2 regions of the Pseudarthrobacter sp. CC12 genome follow, and region 2 is predicted to be linked to the other one. Evidence: riboswitches for the same ligand, from Rfam matches in the RefSeq annotation. Region 2 holds a riboswitch; the other holds the start of a gene.

Region 1 (3,411 bases), on a different contig from region 2:
GGGCATGAACGGTGCCAGGTGGGCCTTCGCCGCGACCGGCCCGACGCCGGGTCCCCCGCCGCCGTGCGGGATGCAGAAGGTCTTGTGCAGGTTCAGGTGGGACACATCCCCGCCGAACTTGCCCGGCTGGGCCAGGCCCACCAGGGCGTTCAGGTTGGCGCCGTCGACGTAGACCTGGCCACCGGCAGCATGGACGGCCTCGCAGATCTCGGTCACGTCCGCATCGTAGACGCCGTGGGTGGACGGGTAGGTGATCATGATCGCCGAGAGGACGTCCTTGTTCGCCTCGATCTTGGCCGTCAGGTCATCGTGATTGATGGTGCCGTCCGCGGCGGTGGCAACCACTACGACCTTCATGCCGGCCAGGACGGCGGAGGCAGCGTTGGTGCCATGGGCCGAGGCCGGGATCAGGCAGACGTTGCGCTGCTGCTCGCCGCGGGAGTGGTGGTACCCGCGGATAGCCAGCAGCCCGGCCAGTTCGCCCTGGGAGCCCGCGTTGGGCTGGATGGACACCTGGTCATACCCGGTGATCGTGGTCAGGTCCGCTTCCAGGTCCGCGATGAGTTCGCGCCAGCCTTCGGTCTGGGAGTCCGGGGCGAAGGGGTGGATGGAGGCAAACTCCGGCCAGGAGATGGCTTCCATCTCGGCGGTGGCGTTCAGCTTCATGGTGCACGAGCCCAGCGGGATCATGGTGCGGTCCAGCGCGAGGTCCCGGTCCGACAGCTTCCGGATGTAGCGCAGGAGCTGGGTTTCGGACCGGTACGTGTTGAAGACCGGGTGCTGCAGGTAGTCGGAGGAACGCTCCACGGCGGCCTCCAGCACAAAGCCCTGGCCCTCGCCGCGGATCCCGGCAACGGTGGCGCCAAAGACGTCGGCAACCTCGGCGACGATGGCCGGCGTCGTGGTTTCATCCAGGGAAATGCCCACGGTGTCGGCGTCGACGGGACGCAGGTTGATCCCGCGTGCTTCGGCGGCGGCGACAATCGCGGCAGCGCGTCCCGGGACCCGGACCGTCAGGGTGTCGAAAAAGCTCGTGTGCAGCACCTCCACACCGGCACCCGCCAGCGAGGCCGCCAGTGTTCGTGCATGGCCGTGGGCGGTTTCCGCGATCGCCTTCAGCCCGTCGGGGCCGTGGTAGACGGCGTACATGGAGGAGACGATGGCCAGGAGGGCCTGCGCGGTGCAGATGTTGGACGTGGCCTTTTCGCGGCGGATGTGCTGCTCGCGCGTCTGCAGCGCGAGGCGGTACGCGGGCATCCCTGCGTCGTCCTTGGACACGCCCACCAGGCGGCCGGGCATGGAACGCTCCAGGCCCTTGCGGACGGCCATGTAGGCGGCGTGCGGCCCGCCGAAGAACAGCGGCACCCCGAAACGCTGCGTGGAGCCGACGGCGATGTCGGCGCCCTGCTCGCCGGGAGGCGTTATCAGGGTCAGGGCCAGCAGGTCGGCGGCCACGGTAACCAGCGCACCGCGGTCCTTCGCCGCCGCAATGGTGGCGGACTGATCCCAGACCCGGCCTGAGGCGCCGGGCTGCTGGAGCACGATCCCGTTGATCGCACCTTCAGGGAGGCCCTTGGACAGGTCGGCAACCTCAACCTCGAAGCCGAGCGCCTCGGCGCGGCCCTTGACGATGGCAATGGTCTGCGGCAGCACGTCAATGTCCAGGACGGTCTTGCCGTCGTGGGCGTCTTTGGTCTTGTTGGCGCGGCGCATGAGCAGCACCGCTTCGGCCACGGCGGTGGCTTCATCCAGCAGGGAGGCGTTGGCGATGGGCAGGCCCACCAGGTCCTGGACCATGGTCTGGAAGTTCAGGAGTGCCTCAAGCCGGCCCTGGGAAATTTCGGGCTGGTACGGGGTGTAGGCGGTGTACCAGGCCGGGGCCTCGAGGATGTTCCGGCGGATCACGGCAGGGGTGATGGTGTCGTAGTAGCCCTGGCCAATCATCTGGACCGCGGTCTTGTTCTTGGCGGCCAGCCGGCGCAATTCAGCAAGCACCTCAACCTCACTGAGGGCATCCTGCAGGCGGAGGGCCGTGTCCTGGCGGATGACCTTGGGCACGGCGGTGTCCACCAGGGAATCGACCGTGCCGTAGCCCACGGCTTTGAGCATGGTGTCGGCGTCGTCCTGGCGGCGTGCGCCAATGTGGCGGTCTACGAAGGTGGTGGAGGTTGGGGTAACCGACACGAAGGAACTCCATTTATTCAGGCGGCGCAGGGTACGCCACAGCTATTCGGGTCCCTCCCCGCTCTGTATTGGACCTGAGAGTTTCCGCGTCGCCTGCCTGCGCAGGAACCGCTTGCACCGTCGGTGAGCACAACAGCCGTTCCGCTTCCCCCAAGGGAGGCCGGACAACTGCCTGCTGCTTTCCAGAGGTGCCTCGCCGCGGCGGTACAGGGGCCTGCGAGATTCCTGGGGAGGATTTGCTCCTACGGCGCCTGCCTGTACTTCCGGCAGAACTCTCCCGCCGCAGATCAAAGGCTATTCATTTGTTGGATCATGACGGCCGGTGACAGCCCTCACAACTCTCCATTGTCCTACGCCAGAAGCCCTCCGGCAAATGGAAAACTACCTGCGGAGCCGTTCCAACGCGGCCAGGAGTTCCTCCACGTCAGCGGCTGCTCCGCCTTCCGGCGCAGGGCCCACGGAAAGCATGGCATTGAAGTACAAACCGTCACCCATATACAGGACAGCCCTGGCCAGGCCGGGCCCCACATCCGCAGCAATCTCGTCCAGCCACCGCTGCTGGATGGCGGCGAACCGGCGGCGGGTCTCCTCATGCGCCACCTCGGCAAGCCGCGTGGCGGCCACAATGACCCGGTCCAGAGGAGTATCCGCCCAGACAGAGGAACGGATGAAATACGCGGCGGCACCTTCGCTGGCCGAAGCCATCGCGTCGGCATCCGCCTTGGCCAACCCCTCAAGGCGGTCCAGCAGCACGGCGATGAGCGCTTCCTTGTTGGGAAAGTGGTAGAGGAGGCCACCTTTGGACACCCCGGCCTTACGGGCTACGGCGTCGAGGGTTGCAGCGCGCTCCCCCACTTCGATCAGCAGGGACTCGAAGGCGTCAAGGACCGCATCACGGGCTACAGGCTTTCGGGGCATGCCTTCCATCATGCCCTCCACCGGCAGGGAAGAAGGAATGCTTCGGTTTCAAACTATACCGTCCAGACGGTACAGTTATTACATGACGACCTCCATTCGCCCGGCCTCCTTACAAAGGGACAGCTCCGCCATGCGGCCACCGTGGCGGGATTGGCTCGCGTTGGGGCTGCTGATGTTTCCCGTGCTGCTGGTGGCAGTGGACAATACCGCCCTGACCTTCGCCCTGCCCGCCATCGCCCGCGCCCTGGAACCGACGGGCCTGCAGCTGCTGTGGATCGTGGACGCCTATCCACTGGTCCTGGCAGGGCT
Region 2 (3,411 bases):
TGGCAACGACGACGACCTTCATGCCGGCCAGGACGGCGGAGGCGGCGTTGGTGCCGTGGGCCGAGGCCGGGATCAGGCAGACGTTGCGCTGGGTGTCGCCGTTCGCGCGGTGGTAGCCGCGGATGGCCAGCAGGCCGGCGAGCTCGCCCTGGGACCCGGCGTTGGGCTGGAGGGACACCTGGTCGTAGCCGGTGATTTCCGCCAAGTCGGCTTCCAGGCCACTGATCAGTTCACGCCAGCCTTCGGTCTGGGAGTCCGGGGCGAAGGGGTGGATGGAGGCGAACTCCGGCCAGGAGATGGCTTCCATCTCGGCGGTGGCATTCAGCTTCATGGTGCACGAGCCCAGCGGGATCATGGTGCGGTCCAGCGCGAGGTCCCGGTCAGAGAGCTTGCGGATGTAGCGCAGGAGCTGGGTTTCGGACCGGTGGGTGTTGAACACCGGGTGCTGCATGTACTCGGAGGTGCGGAGCACCTCTGCGGGCAGTTCGAAGCCCTCGGCGTCCACCACGGGGCCGGCACCGAAGGCGACGGCGATCGCGGACAGGATTTCCGGCGTCGTGGTTTCATCCACGGACACGCCGATGGTGTCGGCATCAATATGCCGCAGGTTGATCCCGCGTGCTTCAGCAGCGGTGATGACCTTGGCGGCCTTGCCGGGAACGGAGACAGTGACCGTGTCGAAGAACGTCTCAGTGGCCAGTTCCCGGCCTGCGACCTTGAGGGTGGTGGCCAGGGCGCGGGAGTTGTTGTGGACGCGCTCGGCGATGGCCTTCAGTCCGTCCGGGCCGTGGTAAACGGCGTAGAAGGAGGACACGATGGCCAGCAGGGCCTGCGCGGTGCAGATGTTGGACGTGGCCTTTTCGCGGCGGATGTGCTGCTCGCGCGTCTGCAGCGCCAGGCGGTAGGCCGGGAGGCCGGCGTCGTCCTTGGACACGCCCACCAGGCGGCCGGGCATGGAACGCTCCAGGCCCTTGGCCACGGCCATGTAGGCGGCGTGCGGGCCGCCGAAGAACAGCGGCACACCGAAACGCTGGGTGGAGCCGACGGCGATGTCGGCGCCCTGCTCCCCCGGAGGGGTGATCAGGGTCAGGGCCAGCAGGTCGGCAGCGACGGTAACCAGTGCGCCGCGTTCCTTGGCCTCGGCGATGACGCCTGCGTGGTTGAAGACGCGGCCGGAGGCGCCGGGCTGCTGGAGCACGATGCCGTTGATGTCGCCGTCGGGCAGGCCGTTGGACAGGTCGGCAACCTCAACCTCGAAGCCGAGCGCCTCGGCGCGGCCCTTGACGATGGCGATGGTCTGGGGCAGGACGTCGGCGTCCAGGACGGTCTTGCCGTCGCGGGCGTCCTTGTTTTTGTTGGCGCGGCGCATCATCAGCACGGCCTCGGCCACGGCGGTGGCTTCGTCCAGCAGCGAGGCGTTGGCGATGGGCAGGCCAACCAGGTCCTGGACCATGGTCTGGAAGTTCAGGAGTGCCTCGAGCCGGCCTTGGGAAATTTCGGGCTGGTAGGGCGTGTAGGCGGTGTACCAGGCGGGGGCTTCCAGCACGTTCCGGCGGATCACCGCAGGGGTGATGGTGTCGTAGTAGCCCTGGCCGATCATCTGGACAGCGGTCTTGTTCTTGGCGGCCAGCCGGCGCAATTCAGCAAGCACCTCAACCTCGCTGAGGGCGCCCTTGAGCGCGAGCGGCTTGGACTGGCGGATCGAATTGGGGACGGCGATGTCCACAAGGCCGTCAACGCTGTCGTAGCCAACGGCCTTGAGCATGGTGTCCACGTCAGCCTGGCGGCGTGCACCGATGTGCCGGTCCGCAAAGACAGACGGTTGGGATTGAATCGTCATGAGGAACTCCAGGATTGGCCGGCCACGGGTGGCTCGGCATGGATCGGGTCCCTCCCCGCTCTGTATTGGACCTGAGAGATTCCGCAAACCCAGCCAGGGCCTGCTTGCACCGTCGGTGAGTACTGCCGGAGCAGCACTGCTTTCCAGAGTCGCCTCGCCGTGACGGTACATGGGCCTGAGAGATTCCTGGGGAGGATTTGCTCCTACGGCGCCTGCCCGGTGATGGCCGGGAGAACTCTCCCGCCACAGCTCGAAAGGCTTATTGAAATGTGGGTGATTCGGCTCACAAGTTACAGGATGCGGCCCGGGGGTGCAAGTTGGCCCGTCATGAAGGCTGCCGGCGGCAGCATTACGGCGGCGTCGTAATGCCGGGCTTGACTTTTGTTCGTGACGGACGCCACACTGAACCCCGTGATCCGGCCGGACAGCGGAACTGGCCCAAAGAACGCTGGGCGCTCCGTCGCCGGCTGTGATTACCGGAGGCCCAAAAATGCGCCGTGCGGCTGGAAAGCCCGCAGCTGATGCCCTCCGATAACTGAACACTGATTTACCAATCAACGCTTTTGACCTGCGGCGGGAGAGCCCTGCCGGTACGTTCAGCAGGCGCCGTAGGAGCAAACCCTCCCCAGGAAACTCTCAGGCCCACGTACCGCCGCGGTGAGGCAACTCTGGAAAGCAGCCAGGCCCTGTCCTGGCTCACCGACGGTGCAAGCACGCCATCCCGGCGAGTGGAAACTCTCAGGTCCAAGACAGAGCGGGGAGGAAATCCAATCTTTGCGACACCCCGGGTGCCGCTCGAACGATGGAGTTCCTCAATGACGACCCATTCCCCGACGTCCCCCGGCAGCGGAGCCCCGCACCTGGAGCGGCAGCTCAGCAACCGCCACATCCAACTGATCGCCATCGGCGGCGCAATCGGCACCGGCCTGTTCATGGGTTCCGGCAAGACCATCTCGGCAGCCGGCCCCTCGGTGATCTTCGTATACATGATCATCGGTTTCATGCTGTTCTTCGTCATGCGTGCCATGGGTGAACTGCTGCTCAGCAACCTCAACTACAAGTCCTTCAGCGATTTCGCCGCAGATCTGCTGGGCCCGTGGGCCGGCTTCTTTACGGGCTGGACCTACTGGTTCTGCTGGGTCATCACCGGCATCGCCGATGTCATCGCCATCGCCGGCTACTCCCGGGAACTGTGGCCCGGGGTGCCCCTGTGGATCCCCGGCCTGGCCACCGTAGCCATCCTTCTCCTGCTGAACCTCACCACCGTCAAGGCCTTTGGCGAGACGGAGTTCTGGTTCGCGCTCATCAAGATCATTGCCATTGCTGCGCTGATCATCGTTGGCCTGTTCATGATCTTCACCGGTTTCCAGTCCGACGCCGGCCCTGCCACCTTCACCAACCTGTGGAGCCACGGCGGATTCTTCCCGAACGAGTTCATGGGCTTCGTGGCGGGCTTCCAGATCGCCGTCTTCGCCTTTGTGGGAATCGAACTGGTGGGAACCACCGCCGCCGAGGCCAAGAACCCGGAGCGGAACCTGCCCAAGGCCATCAACTCCATCCCCATCCGCGTG

The links. Region 2 has a riboswitch for glycine ahead of gcvP (aminomethyl-transferring glycine dehydrogenase). Riboswitches for the same ligand answer to the same signal wherever they lie in the genome.
Region 1: another riboswitch for glycine. It lies ahead of gcvP (aminomethyl-transferring glycine dehydrogenase); the one in region 2 lies ahead of gcvP (aminomethyl-transferring glycine dehydrogenase).

The regions. Positions count from the first base shown of each region.
Region 1 covers NZ_JARDJH010000042.1:2,057-5,467, forward strand. Annotated here, with positions in the region: gene gcvP (aminomethyl-transferring glycine dehydrogenase) at 1-2,184, opposite strand, end outside; glycine riboswitch at 2,377-2,474, opposite strand; gene PV772_RS20045 (TetR/AcrR family transcriptional regulator) at 2,566-3,102, opposite strand; gene PV772_RS20050 (MFS transporter) at 3,185-3,411, shown strand, end outside.
Region 2 covers NZ_JARDJH010000054.1:4,098-7,508, forward strand. Annotated here, with positions in the region: gene gcvP (aminomethyl-transferring glycine dehydrogenase) at 1-1,840, opposite strand, end outside; glycine riboswitch at 1,994-2,093, opposite strand; glycine riboswitch at 2,405-2,502, shown strand; gene cycA (D-serine/D-alanine/glycine transporter) at 2,656-3,411, shown strand, end outside.